DNA from 2 places in the Streptomyces sp. NBC_01390 genome. Region 1 is predicted to be linked to the other one. Evidence: riboswitches for the same ligand, from Rfam matches in the RefSeq annotation. Region 1 holds a riboswitch; the other holds the start of a gene.
The links. A riboswitch is a leader RNA that binds a small molecule or an ion and turns the genes downstream of it on or off. The one in region 1 is predicted to bind cyclic di-AMP.
Positions count from the first base shown of each region.

Region 1 (7,682 bases):
GCTCCGGGTTGGTGACGAAGAGGTCGTCGCCGACGATCTGGACCTTGTCGCCCAGCTTGTCGGTGATGGTCTTCCAGCCGGCCCAGTCGTCCTCGTACAGCGGGTCCTCGATGGAGATGAGCGGGTACGCGGAGACGAGCTCCTCGTAGTACTCGGTCATCTCGGCGGCCGTGCGGGACTTGCCCTCGAACTCGTACTTGCCGTCCTTGTAGAACTCGGACGCGGCGACGTCGAGCGCCAGGCCGATCTGCTCGCCGGGGACGTAGCCGGCCTGCTTGATGGCCTCGATGATGAGGTCGAGCGCGGCGCGGTTGGACTCCAGGTTCGGGGCGAAGCCGCCCTCGTCGCCGAGACCGGTGGACAGGCCCTTGGTCTTCAGCACCTTCTTGAGGGTGTGGTAGATCTCCGCGCCCCAACGCAGCGCCTCGGAGAAGGACTCCGCGCCGATCGGGGCGATCATGAACTCCTGGATGTCGACGTTGGAGTCCGCGTGGGATCCACCGTTGAGGATGTTCATCATCGGGACGGGCAGCAGGTGCGCGTTCGGGCCGCCGAGGTAGCGGAAGAGCGGCAGGTCGCTGGCCTCGGAGGCGGCGTGGGCGACGGCGAGGGAGACGCCGAGGATGGCGTTGGCGCCGAGGGAGCCCTTGTTGTCGGTGGCGTCCAGGTCGAACATGGCCTGGTCGATCAGGCGCTGCTCGGTGGCGTCGTAGCCGACGAGCTCCGGGCCGATCTGCTCGATGACGGCGAGGACGGCCTTCTCGACACCCTTGCCGAGGTAGCGGTTGGGGTCACCGTCGCGCAGCTCGATGGCCTCGAAGGCTCCGGTGGAGGCGCCGGACGGGACGGCGGCACGACCGGTGCTGCCGTCATCGAGGCCGACCTCGACCTCGACGGTGGGGTTGCCTCGCGAGTCGAGGATTTCCCGGGCTACGACGACGTCGATGGACGGCACGAGCATCTCCTTATGGAATGTGACGCGGGTACGCGGGGCTGCTGAGGCCTCGCGAGTACGGGGCCGCGGCGGCTCCGCGTTGATGAGCCTAACCGGCTCGGGGGGATCGGCCAGCCGTCCGACCACCCCATGGACGGAACACGAACGGAACCGAGGGTAAACATTGTTCCCCCAGGGAACAAAAAGCCCCGCTCCGGTGCGTACGGGGGAACACGCACCGGAGCGGGGAGCCCGTGGGGGACGGGGGGTGACCCGCACGAGGCCTTCACTCTGGAAGGCACGGCTGTGAGGGTCCTGTGGTTCACCTTCGGGCCGGCTGGGATCTGGGGGATGCACGGCCCGAAGGTGACCGGGATCAGCTGAGGTGCAGCTGCTGGCCCGGGAAGATGAAGTCGGCGTCGTCGATGATGTCCTTGTTCAGCTGGAACAGCTTCTGCCAGCCGCCCTTGACGTGGTGCGCCTGGGCGATCGCACTGAGGCTGTCGCCCTTGACGACCTTGTACTCGCCGTCGCCCTTCTTGACCTTCTTGCCGGTCGGGGTGGTGACGGTCTTCTTCGCGGCGGGCCGCTCCTGCGAACGGGAGGCCTGCTGGCTGTCGGTGGAGCGGGTGGAGGTCTCGCTCGACCCGCTGGAGCTGGAGCCGCTGGACGAGTTGTTGTTGCTCGTACCCGTGCTCGTGCCGCCGCCGTTGCTGCTGCTCGAACCGCCGTCGTAGGAGGCGCTGGACAGGCCCGTGCCGCAGACCGGCCAGGCACCCTTGCCCTGGCCCGCGAGGACCTTCTCGGCGATGGTTATCTGCTGGGACTTCGACGCCTGGTCGGCGGTGCCGGCGTACGCCGTGCCGCCGTACGCGGCCCAGGTCGAGGCGGAGAACTGCAGGCCGCCGTAGTAGCCGTTGCCGGTGTTGATGGACCAGTTGCCGCCGGACTCGCACTGGGCGACGGTGTCCCACTCGGCGGAGGTGGCGGCGGAGGCGGAGCCGGCCGCCAGCAGCGGAGCGGCGACAGCGGCACCGGTCACGCCGGCGATGGCGACGACGCGGGTGGCCTTGGACGGACGACGGTGCTTGCCCTTGCCGGAAAACAGCATGAAAGATCCCCTCACCGACGCCTGCGAGGTGAGCTGTCGGGTTCGGGCCGGTTGAGTTGCCCGGCCGTACGCCCCTGTCGGGCGGCGTACGGCTTCACCCCGAGCCGCTCCGGACAACTGCCCGGTGCGGCACCTACCTTGGGTCCCCCGCTCCTGCCTACGGCGCTTTACGCGACGACTGTTCCCGTTCGGCCGTTGGCAGGATTCGGCGTTGCGACCGGCGGGGCCCACTGTGGCGGGCGATGACGACCGTAAACAGCTGATCCGATGAAATACAAAGACGATCAGGGCTTCTGAGACCTATCTCTCACCGCATCGATAACGGACATTCAGCCCGAAACCAGGACGTGAACTCCGGTTAGTTTTGCCCGGGTTCGCTACCTACCGCAAGGATCTGACCGGGGAGAACGAGGCCCGAGCCCGAGTCAAGGAAGTCGTCGCTCCCGGCGGTGGGCTCGGCGGGCTTGGAGGGTTCGGGCTGCTCGCCGACGAGATCGATGGAGCCGGTGACATCCCAGAGGGCGTCCCCGATGCTCGCGGTGTACGACCCTTCGGCCTTGCCGCGGTGACGGCCGGTACCGGCAGAGGTCTCGGTACTGCCCGAACCACCCGTCTTTTCCGCCTTCTGGCCTGATTTGGCAGACTCTTCACCCTTTACGTCCCCTACGGGTGAACTGTCGCCCTTCTTCGAGCCGTTCGCGCCGGGCGACGAGTCGGAAGGGGACGGTGAGGTGGCCGACCCGGCGGAGTCACCGGCGCCGGAGGAGCCGGTCTTCACCCCGCCGGACGGCGTCGGGGACGGCGACGAGTCGGAGCCCCCGGTCAGGGCCGAGGAGCCGGTGGAGGGGGATCCCGAGGGCGTGGGCGACGCCGAAGTCGAGGAGGAGGAAGAGGAGTCCGACCCCGAGCCCGAGATCACTCCCAGACCCAGCCCCGAGACGTCACCCTTGTCCCCGTCGGTGTCGCCCCCGGCCACACCGGTGTCGACGTCGGCCGAGCCGGTGTCCTTGCCGAGCCCGGACAGCAGCGCGCAGGCCTCCCAGGCCCCGGCGCCCTGGTCGGCGAGGATCTTCTCGCCGACGGCGATCTGCTGGGAACGGCTGGCCTGGTCGGCGCTCGGAGCGTAGGACAGACCGCCGTACTTCTCCCAGTCCGCCTGGGTCAACTGGAGCCCGCCGTAGTACCCGTTGCCGGGGTTGGCACTCCAGGAGCCGCCGCTCTCGCACTCCGCGACCCTGTCCCAGGTGGTGCCACTGGCCGCGCTGGCGCCGGTTGCGCCGAGCAGCGGGATGGCGATGGCGGAGCCGGCGACGCCGGCCGAGACGAGCAGCGCCGGGGCCTGGCGGGGGCGACGGTGACGACCGTTCCCGGAGAGCATGCGGTTGCCTTTCACGAGACAGCGGGGACCAGTGCGACGCGTGATGCCGGGCATCGCACTGGTGCACGAACGTAGCCGCAGGCGATCACTTGTCACAAGTTCATGCCGCACAGATCACGTGAAGATCACATTGTTGAGGGAGCGTCACCTTCTCGTGATCTTCTACGGCGCCGCCGGCAAGGTTTGGCCGGATTCGCGCACCGGCGTGAACTCGACGGGCAGGGTGCGCAGTCCACGCATGATGAGCCCGCCCCGCCATCGCAACTCGGCCGTATCCACGGCGAGTCGCAGGTCAGGGAGGCGGGTGAGGAGGGTGGCAAGCGCGCTGCGGCCCTCCAGGCGGGCGAGCGGGGCACCGAGGCAGTAGTGGATGCCGTGGCCGTATCCGAGGTGCTGGTTGTCCCGGCGGCCGAGATCGAGGGTGTCGGGGTCGGCGAACCGCGCCGGGTCCCTGTTGGCGGCGGCGAGGACGACGAGGACGGGGTCGCCGGCCGCGATGTCCTGCCCGCCGATGCTGACCGGGCGAGTGGCGTAGCGCCAGGTGGCCAGCTCGACCGGGCCGTCGTAGCGCAGGAGTTCCTCGACACCCGTTTCGAGGACGGAGGAGTCCTCGTCGGCCAGGGACGCCTGGAGGCGGGCGCGTTGCTCGGGGTGGGTGAGAAGGGAGTGGACGCCGTTGCCGATCAGGTTGACAGTTGTCTCAAAACCGGCGAACAGCAGGATGAAACTCATGGCGACGACCTCGTTCTCCGTGAGGTGCTCACCCTCGTCGGAGGCGCGGATGAGTCCGGAGATGAGGTCCTCACCGGGCTCGGGCACGTCGGACAGCGCCTCGCGCTTGCGGTGGATCAGCTCCGCGAGATAGCTCCGCATCTTCTTCACCGACCGGGCGACCCCGCCCCGGGGCCCTCCCCCGTGCCGGATCATCATCCCGGCCCAGTCCCGGAAGTCGTCCTGGTCCTCGCGGGGTACGCCCAGCAGGTCGCAGATCGCGTAGATGGGCAGCGGGAAGGCGAACTCGTGGATGAGGTCGGCGGAGCCGCTCGCTGCGAACCGGTCGATCAGCTGATCGGTGAGTTCCTGGACGCGGGGCGCGAACTCGGCGACCCGGCGCGGGGTGAACGCCTTGGCGACGAGCCTCCGCAGCCTGGTGTGGTCCGGCGGATCGATGTTCAGCAGATGGGTCATCAACTCGGCCTTGCGCTCACCGGGGATACCGGTCTTGCCCTTGGCGTGCGCGGGCTCGTCGTGATGGGCGGGGTTCTTGGAGAGCCGGGGATCGGCGAGGGCCTGCTTGGCATCCCCGTACCGCGTGACCAGCCAGGCCTCGACCCCGCTGGGCAACCTGGTCCGGTGCACGGGCGCGTGCTCACGAAGCCAGGCGTAGGCGGGGTAGGGGTCGGTGGCGAACTCCCAGGTGAAGAGTTCGGGGGCCGGAGGCGTGGAGTGGGGCTGGTTGGTCACTCGTCGACGGTATCGGGAGGATCGGGGGGCTCCGGGAGCGCCTGCTCGCCAGCCGGGTGGCCACCCCGCCGGTCCCGCGCTGCCGGCACTCTGTTCATCATTCATCGAGTCCGTGCTTCTTAGAGAGACGGGCGATGAGGCGGGCGACACGGGCGTCGTCACGAGCATCGTCATGGGCGTCGTCACGAGCATCACCTGGGGCGTCGTTATCCGTCTCACGGCCGCCGTCGCGCGGCGAGCTGTCCGCTGCGGGCTCCCGCTGGTCGAAGCCCCTCCCGAACTCCCTGTCTCCGCGCAGCAGAAGCAGCAGTTCGGGCACTCTCGCCGGGTCTTTCGACTCGGACGCCATCCCCAGCCACCAGAGCCCCCGGTCACGAAGAACGGTCCCGAGCAGGTGCGCCGCTCCGAAGTCCCCGGCCCTGGCGGCCATCTCCAGAAAGGGTTCCGCCTTCCGCTCTTCCCTCTTGTCCACCAGCAGCCGTCCCAGCTTCCCCGCGGCCTCCGGCTCCCCGGCCTTCACCGCCCGCCGAAACCAGCTCTCCGCCGCTTCCCAGTCCCCGAGGCTCTCCTCCAGTACGCCCAGCTCGAACATGGCCCGCACGTCACCCGCGTCCGCCGCCGCCCGGAAGGCTCCCCGTGCCCCTTCGACGACCACCGCGAAGTCGTACGCCGAGTTCGCCCGGGCCACCTCCAGCGCCACCCCCCACACCGCCACATCCACCGCCGGAAACGTCTCGTCCTGGGACGCGGTGTCCACCAGGGAGGGGGACGCCTCCCACGTGCTCGCCCCACTCCTCATCAGCATCCGCAGCACCCCGTGCCGCTGCTCCGCCGCCCAGGCCAAAGCGTCGTCCACGGACTCCCGTTCCAGGCCGGCCGCGCCGTCGTACCCCTCATACCCCTCGTGCACCTGAAGGAGGAGGTCCTGGGACAGCGGGCCCCGCAATCCGCACCGGGCCAGGTCGACCGCCGCCCGGACCAGGGCGTACCCGCGCGGATGCCGGTCCGCACGCCGGGCCCGCCGCCACTCCTCCCACAGCATCGGCCCGACCGCGAGATACCCCGCCACGCCCTCCGCCCCGGACCTGCGCGCTGCGTCCTTCAGCCTGGGGTCCTCGGTCTCCCCCGCCCGCTGCCGCTCCGCGTGGCTCCACTCCCGGGGCAGTTCGACGATGTGCGCCAGATCGAGAACGCGGCCCCGGGACGACTTCCGGAACTCGTCGTACGTGTCCTCGCTCATCGTCGCGACCACCGCCACCCCCTGCCCCGTCAACTGGGCCAGCAGCCGCGGTTCCAGGCCCCCGTCTCCGAGGTGACCGTCGAGGTCGTCGAGCCACAGCGCGCAGCGTTCGCCGGGCAGGCTTCTCAGCAGGGCGGGAAGCTGCCGCAGGTTCTCGTGCCGGGCGGGCGCGAACACCCGTACCCCGGGGAGCACTTCGGCCATCGCGGCAAGCGCCGTACGCGACTTCCCGACAAACGCGTCGCCTCGTACGACGACCAGGCCGCCCTTCGAAGCCGCCAGCTCCAGAGCCGAGTTGACCGCCGGATCGGCGTCCCGTGCCACATACGGCGGGAGTTGCGGAAGCCCATTGCCTCGCCATGTCGGCCGTACCCCGTATGCCAGCGGATCCATGCCCTCCGCCACGGGCCAGTCCTCCGAAGGGGACCGGGGAGCGTCCCTCGGGGCATCCCCATCCGTCTGCTGCACCTGCCGCACGTGCTGCACACCGACGAACTGGCCGTTGACCGTGATCCCTTGGAAGTCGAAGCGATCCCCCGGCACCACGGGATCCGGAGCGGAGGCCGGATCTGGAGCGGAGGCCGAAACCGAAGCGGAGGCCGAGACCGGAGCCGGAACGGAAACCGGAGCCGGAGTCAGCTCCGCGGCCGACGCCTCGCTCCTCGGGGGCAGCTTCAACTCCTCGATGACAATGGCCAGTTCATCAGCGCCGTCCAGATCCCACGCGTCGGCGAGTGCCTCGCTCAACCGGTCGCGCCAGATCGGCTTCTCCGTGTCGGCGAACTCAGCCGGTCCACGCAGCGCGCGGAGGGCATGGACGCAGTCGTCCTGCCCACGCTGGTCGAACCACTCGGCGAACCAGTCCCGAACCCGTTCCCAGTCGGCCGACCTGAGCCCGGCAACCAGTGCCTCGGCGCCCTCGGCCGCCAGCTGATCCATCTTCTCGTCCACGCACGCCCCCACGCCTCAGCACCGGCCCTGGGACAACCGTACTGATCCGGGGGCGCATCAGCGCTCCAGCGCCCCCTCCGTCGCCGCCCGCTACGTCACCGCCCCTTCCGTCGTCGCACCCTCACTCACCCGGACCGCGTCCCGGTAGGCCCGGGCGGCGGCCCGCAGCGCCCCCTCCGGATCCACTCCCTCGCGCTCCGCCCGTACCGCCAGCTCCAGCAGCTCGTATCCGATGCCCGCGCCCTGCGGCAGCGGAACGTCCAGGCCCGCAGTGTGGACGCGGGACGCCAGTTTCGCCGTGAGGGCCAGGGCGGGCTGGCCGAGCGGGATGCCCTCCGTCACCGAGGTCCGGCGCTTCTCGACCGCCTTGGTACGCAGCCAGAGCTCCTTGACGTCCTCCGGTGTGGACGCCGTCTCGTCGCCGAAGACGTGCGGGTGGCGGTGGATGAGTTTCGTGACGATGCCGGCGGCCACGTCGTCGATCGAGAAGGGGCCCGCGCCGTCCTCATCCTCGTCCTCCGCGCTCTCCTCACTCGCCCCGCTCCCCTCCTCGGCGATGCGGGCGTGGAAGACGACCTGGAGCAGGACGTCCCCCAGTTCCTCG
Region 1 is NZ_CP109551.1:7,560,220-7,567,901, reverse strand. It holds gene eno (phosphopyruvate hydratase) at 1-961, opposite strand, end outside; gene OG241_RS34175 (transglycosylase family protein) at 1,311-2,045, opposite strand; cyclic di-AMP (ydaO/yuaA leader) riboswitch at 2,049-2,220, opposite strand; gene OG241_RS34170 (transglycosylase family protein) at 2,404-3,423, opposite strand; gene OG241_RS34165 (cytochrome P450) at 3,586-4,887, opposite strand; gene OG241_RS34160 (hypothetical protein) at 4,985-7,078, opposite strand; gene OG241_RS34155 (nucleoside triphosphate pyrophosphohydrolase) at 7,169-7,682, opposite strand, start outside.

Region 2 (7,682 bases), 2.5 Mb from region 1:
CTCCAGTATCGACGCCCCGCAGCGTGGTCACACCCTGGCGGACTACTGCGACGCGGTGGGGGCGCCCCGGCTGGTCACCGACGAGGACATCATCCCGGTGGAGACGTTCATCGCGTACGGCGAGTGGTTCCAGCAGCGGCTCGTGCCCGAGTTGGAGCGGGTGCGGGTGGTGTCCGTGGACCGGCGCCACAAGGGCACGGGCAGCGGGGGCGGCTTCGAACTCAAGCTGGACTCGGGCGAGTTGTTCACCGCACGGGCGGTCGTGGTGGCCACGGGGCTGTCAGGGCTCGCGCATCTGCCCCCGGAGCTGGCGGCCGCGGCGCCGGACGGGCCCTCGCCCACGGGACCGGTGTCCCACAGTTCGCAGCATCATGACCTGAGCCGATTCGCGGGCAGGGAGCTGATCGTCGTCGGGGCGGGCCAGTCCGCGCTGGAGACGGCGGTACTGGCGGCGGAGGCGGGGGCACGGGTACGGGTGGTGTCGCGGGGGAGCGGTCGCGTCGCCTTCGGTGCGCCCCCTTGGCGGCAGCCCAGGCTGCGACCCGAGTCGCCGTTCGGCAACGCGTGGTCGCTCTGGGCCCTCACCTACTATCCGCACCCCTACCGCTACCTCCCGGCCCGGGCCCGCCACTACCTGGTCCGCCGGGTTCTGGGACCGCTCGGTGCGTGGTGGCTGCGCGACCGGTTCGAGGGCAAGGTGCAGGTGAGCGAGGTCGCACGGATCGTCCGGGCGGGAGTCACCGGAGTAACGGGAGTAATGGGGGCTGTGGAGGTCGCGGGCTCGGCTGAGGCGGAGGGCGCGCAGGGCGCCAAGAGTGCGCCGAAGGGGGACGGTTCGGGGAGCGGGGTGGGCTTCGTCGGGGGGCACCCGGTGCTGACTGTCCAGGAACCCGGCGGCCGTACGCGGGAGTTGTCGGCCGACCATGTGATAGCCGCGACCGGCTACCGCGTCGACATCGCCGCGATGGACTTTCTCGGGCATGAACTGCGTACGGAGCTGGCGGTGAGCCGGGGGACGCCGAGGCTCGGTGCCGGGTATGTGTCCTCGGTGCCCGGGCTGTACTTCACCGGCTTGCCGGCGGCCGCTTCGTACGGCCCGGTGATGCGGTTCGTGTGCGGTACGGAGTTCGCGTCACCGCGGCTGGCGGGGCATCTGGCGGCGGCGCACGGGTAGGGCTCGGGTATGGCTCGGGTTTCTGGTCCCGTGGGTCAATGCGGGGCGCGCTCGATCTTGTGAACCGGCGGCTCGCCGTACCGCGTCGTCGTGTGGCTCCCGTCCCCCTGCGCCAATGCCCGCCCCGTGCCTGCGGCAGGAACTGGCGTAGGCACGGGGGGTGTTGCTGGAGAGAGGCCGAACGTCGTCCGGTTCGGACGGAGACCGATGGGCCGAACGATCCGTATTCTCTGGATCATGGCCGCTCCCACCGCATACGCACTTATCGCCACCGACCTGGACGGAACGCTTCTGCGTGCCGACGACACGCTCTCCGACCGGTCGCGCGCCGCGCTGGCGCTCGCCACGGCCGCCGGCGCCCGGCATCTGGTCGTGACGGGACGGCCGGCGCCGAGAGTCCGGCCGCTGCTCGACGACCTCGGTGCCGGGGGGCTCGCGGTGTGCGGGCAGGGGGCGCAGGTGTACGACGCCGGCGCGGACCGTCTGCTGTGGTCGGTGACCCTGGACCAGGAGCTGGCGGAGACCGCGCTCGGCAAGATCGAGGCCGAGGTCGGGCAGGTGTACGCCGCTGTCGATCAGGACGGTGTGGACGGGCTCACGCTCATCGAGCCGGGCTATCTGATGCCGCACCCGACGCTGCCCGCGGTACGGGTACGGCACCGGGACGACCTGTGGGCCGAGCCCATCAGCAAGGTACTGCTGCGCCACCCGTCCCTGTCCGACGACGAGTTGGCGTCGGCGGCGCGCGGAGCGGTCGGTTCCCTCGCGACGGTCACCATGTCGGGGCCGGGCACGGTCGAACTCCAGCCATGCGGCATCACCAAGGCGACGGGGCTCGCGCTGGCCGCCGAGTATCTCGGGCTGACCTCGGCCGCCACCATCGCCTTCGGTGACATGCCCAATGACATCCCGATGTTCGACTGGGCGGCCCACGGAGTCGCCATGGCCAACGCCCATCCCGAACTCAAGGCCGTGGCGGACGAGGTCACCCTCTCGAACGAGGACGACGGCATCGCGGTGGTGCTGGAGCGGTTGTTCGGGGGCGGGTCGGTCCGGTAGCGCCGGTAGCGCCGGTAGCGCCGGTAGCCCCGGTAGCCCCGGTAGCCCCGGTAGCCCCGGTAGCCCCGGTAGCCCCGGGGCTACCGCCCTCCGGTCCGCCCAGGCCCGGGTCTACCGGACCTGGGCCTGGGCGGCTACTGGTCTTCGGGCGAGCCGGCCCGGGGTCGGACTAGTAGGCCCCGAACACGTTGTCGATCGATCCGTAGCGAGCCGCCGCGTAGTTGCAGGCGGCGGTGATGTTCGCGATCGGGTCGTAGGGATCGAACGAGGTGCCGGCGACGTGGTACGCGGCGAAGGTCGGGTCGATGACCTGGAGGAGGCCCTTGGAGGGGGTGCCGGCTGCCGCGTTCGAGTCCCAGTTGTTGATGGCGTACGGGTTGCCCGACGACTCGCGCATGACGTTGCGGTAGATGCCGTCGTACGTTCCGGGGATGCCGTGCTGGGCCATGATGTCGAGCGACTCGCGGATCCAGCCGTCCAGGTTGTTCGCGTAGTACGTCGTCGTGGACGACGTGGCCGACGGGGCGGCCGATGCCGCCGTCGCGGTCAGGAAGGGGAGGGCCAGGGCTACGGCGGCCGTTCCGGTGATGGCGACGGTGCGCGTGAGCCTGAACGGGCGGCGTGCGGCTCTCGCGGGGTGGTGCTGACCTCGTACGGGCATGGTGGGTCCTCTCCGGCGCCTGCGAGGTGAGCTGTCGGGTTCGGGCGGGAGATGCCCGGCCGGGCGCGCGGTCGGCGCACGGCTTCACCCCGAGCCGGACCGGCGCGAACGCCCGGACCGGCGGCTTACCTGGGTCCCCCGCTCCTGCCTGCGTGAGTCATGTGTGTGGGTGGGTTTGCTGCTCTGCGGGCGGTGGCAGGATTCGGCGGTCCGCCCGGTGTGGCGCGAAACGTATGCGAGAGCACATGGATCGAACAAGGGGCAGAAATGCAGGACTTACCCATTTGGGGTGCTCATTACGGATAAAAGGGGCAAGTGGGAGATGGTGCCTGAGAGGCAACTTGCCTTTAGCGAATGGGTAGTTTGCGAAGTGCGGGCGAAGGGAGGTCGCCGTGGGCGTGACTCGAATCACGGGCCGGGGGTAGTCGTGACACGAGTGGGATGAGCAAGGGGTTTGGGGTATTTGATGCAGCTTGAAGGCTCATGTCCATTGCGTGGTACTGCGACATGTTGCGAGGCGTTGTGGGTGGCGGAACCTCTGGCGCGGTCCGTGACGTTGTTGTGGTGACGGTCGCGGTGAACGGTGGGGATGAGGTGACACATGCGCGTGAGAGCCCGTCGGCGGGGCGCGGGATGCTTATAAATGTCCATGCTTTGGACTGATCAAAAACATTCCGGTCGTGATCCGATAACGCCTGGCCTGGACGGGCGGGCGCTAGCGGTGATCGAAACGTGACCGGATACGCTGACTCGAGTGATGGCAGCGATCTATCGACACACCGTGTGACCGCCAGTAGACACCAGCAGACAGGAGATCCCTCGTGACCGTCGTCGGGCCGTTCGGGCTGAGCGTGCGGGACCAGGCTCTCGAAGCCGATGTCCAGGCCGGATTGGCGGCTGTCGAGGAAGGGTTGCTCGAAGCCACCAAGAGCGAGGTCCCCTTCATCACGGAGGCCGCGCAGCATCTCGTGCGTGCGGGCGGGAAGCGGTTCCGGCCACTCCTCGTGATGCTCGCGGCACAGTTCGGGGACCGGCACGCGCCGGGCATCGTGCCGTCCGCGGTGGTGGTGGAGCTGACCCACCTCGCGACGCTGTATCACGACGACGTCATGGACGAGGCCGAGGTTCGCCGAGGTGTGCCCAGCGCCAACACACGCTGGGGGAACTCCGTCGCGGTCCTCACCGGGGACTTCCTGTTCGCGCGGGCCTCGCACATCCTCGCCGACCTCGGGCCCGAGGCGGTTCGGGTGCAGGCGGAGGCGTTCGAGCGGCTGGTGACCGGGCAGATCCTGGAGACGGCGGGACCGTCGGACGGCCGGGACCCCGTCGAGCACTATCTGGACGTGCTGGGCGGGAAGACCGGGTCGCTGGTGGCCGTGGCCTGCCGGTTCGGGGCGATGATGTCCGGGGCCGACGACAGTGTCGTGGATGTGCTCACCCAGTACGGGGAGCGGCTCGGGGTCGCCTTCCAGCTCGCGGACGACGTGCTGGACATCGCGTCCGACTCCCACGAGTCGGGCAAGACGCCCGGGACGGATCTGCGGGAGGGCATTCCCACGATGCCCGTGCTGCGGTTGCGGGAGCGGGTGGCCCGGCTGGGGCTCGCCGAGGACATCGCGTTGTGCGAGTTGCTGGACTCCGACCTGAGTGACGACGCCCGGCACGCGGAGGCGCTGGCCCGGCTGCGGGCGCATCCGGCGCTGGAGCAGGCCCGGCGGGACACCGTGCGGTACGCGGAGGATGCCCGGGCCGCGTTGGCGCCGCTGGTGGAGTGCGACGCGAAGGCCGCCCTGGTGGAGATGTGCGACGCGGTGGTGCATCGGGCCGGCTGAGGAGTCGGGCCCCGTCGGCCCTCACCGAGCCCTGGCCCCCTAGGGGTCAGGGGAAGCTACGCCTCCTCATGTCATCCCGTAGCAGTACACGGAGTTGAGCCCAAGGTCTGACGATTCCTCCTCGTCGATTTGGTGAGATGGAAACCAACCACTCCTCACCGGTTCGGGTGAGAATGGCGGCTCAGGGTGGACAAGTGTGGGACGGACAGCCGCCGCCGACGACGGAGGTAAGGCACACATGGCACCGTACGAAGAGGCCAAGGCCGGTAACCGGATCGAGGCCGAGATCGAGGCCGAGGACGTGCCGTCCCGGCGCCGCAAGGCCGCGCGGTACGCCGCCCCGGCCGCGGTGATCGGTCTGACGGTCGCGACGATCGGGCTGGTACCGGCGTTCGCCGGCTCCGGTGACCCCGATCTGCCGAAGATCAGCGCGCAGCAGCTCATCGAGAAGATCGCCGCGTCGGACGTACAGCAGTTGTCCGGCACGGTGAAGATCAGTACGGATCTGGGACTGCCCGACCTCGGCGGCCTGGAGAGCGGCCTTCTGTCGGGCGGTGGCCTCGGCGGGGCTTCCGACGGCTCGGGGTCGGCCGCCGATCCGAGCGCCAAGCTCCTCGCACTGGCGTCCGGCACACACACGATCCGCGTCGCCGCGGACGGCCCCGACAAGCAGAAGCTGTCGCTGCTGGAGAAGGCCGCCGAGTACAGCGTGATCCACAACGGCGACGAGGTGTGGGCGTACGACAGCGCGTCGAACGAGGCCTACCACGCCACGGCCCCCGCGTCCGAGAGCGGCAAGGACAAGGGCGACAGCAAGGGCAAGGACCAGCTCCTGCCCGGTGACGACACGGGCGCCACGCCCGGGGAGCTCGCCCAGGAGGCACTGAAGGCGGTCGACGGCACGACCTCAGTGACCGTCGACGGCACCGCCCAGGTCGCCGGCCGTGACGCCTACAAGCTGGTCATCAAGCCGAAGGCGTCCGGGTCCACGGTCGGGGCGATCAGCATCGCGGTCGACTCGAAGACCGGGACCCCGCTGAAGTTCACGCTCACCCCGGCGAGCGGCGGTGCCGCTGTCGTGGACGCCGGTTTCGTCGACGTCGACTTCGCCAAGCCCGCCGCCTCGACCTTCGACTTCACCCCGCCCAAGGGCACGAAGGTCACCGAGGAGGGCGCGGGCAACGCCGAGGAGGCACCGAGCACGGAGCGCGGCAAGGAGTTCGGCAAGGGCTTCGGCAAGGAGTTCGACGGCGACCACAAGGGACCTGAGGGTCACGGGTCGGCGGACGGCCTCGAAGGCGATGGCGGCAAGGTCATCGGCGAGGGCTGGAACTCCATCCTCACGTTCGACTCGGGGGCCGAGAGCGGTGTGCCGTCGGGCGGCGGCTCGTCCGACGCCGGTGCCTTCGGCGGCTTCCTCGACTCCTTCGGCGACAAGGTCACCGGCGACTTCGGCTCGGGCACGGTCTACAAGACCCGCCTGATCAACGCCCTGGTGACGGACGACGGCAAGCTCTACGTCGGCGCCGTCACGAAGGACGCCCTGGTCAAGGCGGCGAACGCAGCCCAGTAACGCCCGTACGGGAACCGTCGTACGCGCTTGACGATTGAGGGAGCCCATGGAGGAACCGTCCGCCACGGAGCCGCAGGAGGTGCCCCCGGGTGACGACGCGGTCATCGTCACCCGGGCCCTCACCAAGCGCTACCGCGGCGGACAGCTCGCCGTCGACGCCCTCGACCTCACCGTGCCGGCGGGCAGCGTCTTCGGCTTCCTCGGGCCCAACGGCTCCGGCAAGACGACGACCATCCGCATGCTGATGGGCCTGATCGAGCCGACGTCGGGTACGGCGCGGGTGCTGGGGCGGCCGATGCCCCGCGCCACCCGCGCCGTCCTGCCCCACGTCGGCGCGCTCATCGAGGGTCCCGCGCTGTACGGCTTTCTCTCCGGCCGCGACAACCTCGTCCGGTACGACGCCGCCGACCCGACCGCCGATCCGCGCACCCGGCGAGCGCGCGTCGCGACGGCGCTGGACCGGGTGGGCCTGACGGCCGCCGCCGGCAAGAAGGCCAAGGCGTACTCGCTGGGCATGAAGCAGCGGCTCGGCCTCGCGGCGGCACTGCTCCAGCCGCGCCGACTGCTCGTCCTCGACGAGCCGACCAACGGGCTCGATCCGCAGGGGATGCGCGAAATCCGCTCCCTGGTACGGGAGCTGGCGTTGGACGGCACCACTGTCTTTCTCTCCTCCCATCTCCTCGACGAGATCGAGCAGGTCTGTACGCACGCGGCCGTGATGGCGCAGGGGCGGCTGATCACCCAGGGCGCGGTGGCCGAGTTGGCCGCCGGGGCCCGTGGCCGACTGGTCGTGACGACGCCCGATCCGGCGGACGCGGCCCGAGTACTCAAGGAACAGGGCGTCGGCGACGTGGTCGTGACCGACGACCGGGTGACCGGCGAGGTGCCGGAACGCGACCGTGAACTGGCCGAGCTGAACGCCGCACTGGTCGGGGCGGGCATCCGCGTCCGGGGCTTCGGTGTAGAACGGGCGTCCCTCGAAGACGCGTTCGTGGCGCTGACGGGGGAGGGCTTCGATGTCGCGGGCTGAGACCGAGACCGAAACCGGGACCGAAACCGGGACCGGGACCGGGACCGAGGCCGAGGCCGAAATCGAGGTGACGCCGCCGCGGGCGCAGAGGGCGCCGTCCCGGCCCAACCTCCTCTGGAGCCTGAGCCTGTTCCGCAGCGAGCTCGTCATCACCTTCCGGCGCTGGCGGACCCTCGCGCTGCTCGCCGTGCTCGCCGCCGTACCGATCGTCGTCGGTATCGCCGTGAAGATCGAGACGAGCGACGGTTCGTCAGCCGTCGGCGGCGGCCCCGGGGGCGGCGGGGGACCGGCATTCATCTCGCAGATCAGCAACAACGGTTTGTTCCTGGTGTTCACCGCACTGGCCGCGACCC
Region 2 is NZ_CP109551.1:5,027,883-5,035,564, reverse strand. It holds gene OG241_RS22680 (NAD(P)-binding domain-containing protein) at 1-1,174, shown strand, start outside; gene OG241_RS22675 (HAD family hydrolase) at 1,412-2,233, shown strand; gene OG241_RS22670 (transglycosylase SLT domain-containing protein) at 2,403-2,894, opposite strand; cyclic di-AMP (ydaO/yuaA leader) riboswitch at 2,898-3,064, opposite strand; gene OG241_RS22665 (polyprenyl synthetase family protein) at 3,716-4,726, shown strand; gene OG241_RS22660 (LolA family protein) at 4,965-6,299, shown strand; gene OG241_RS22655 (ATP-binding cassette domain-containing protein) at 6,346-7,329, shown strand; gene OG241_RS22650 (ABC transporter permease) at 7,316-7,682, shown strand, end outside.
Region 2: linked by a shared signal. The riboswitch ahead of OG241_RS22670 (transglycosylase SLT domain-containing protein) and the one ahead of OG241_RS34175 (transglycosylase family protein) in region 1 are both predicted to bind cyclic di-AMP.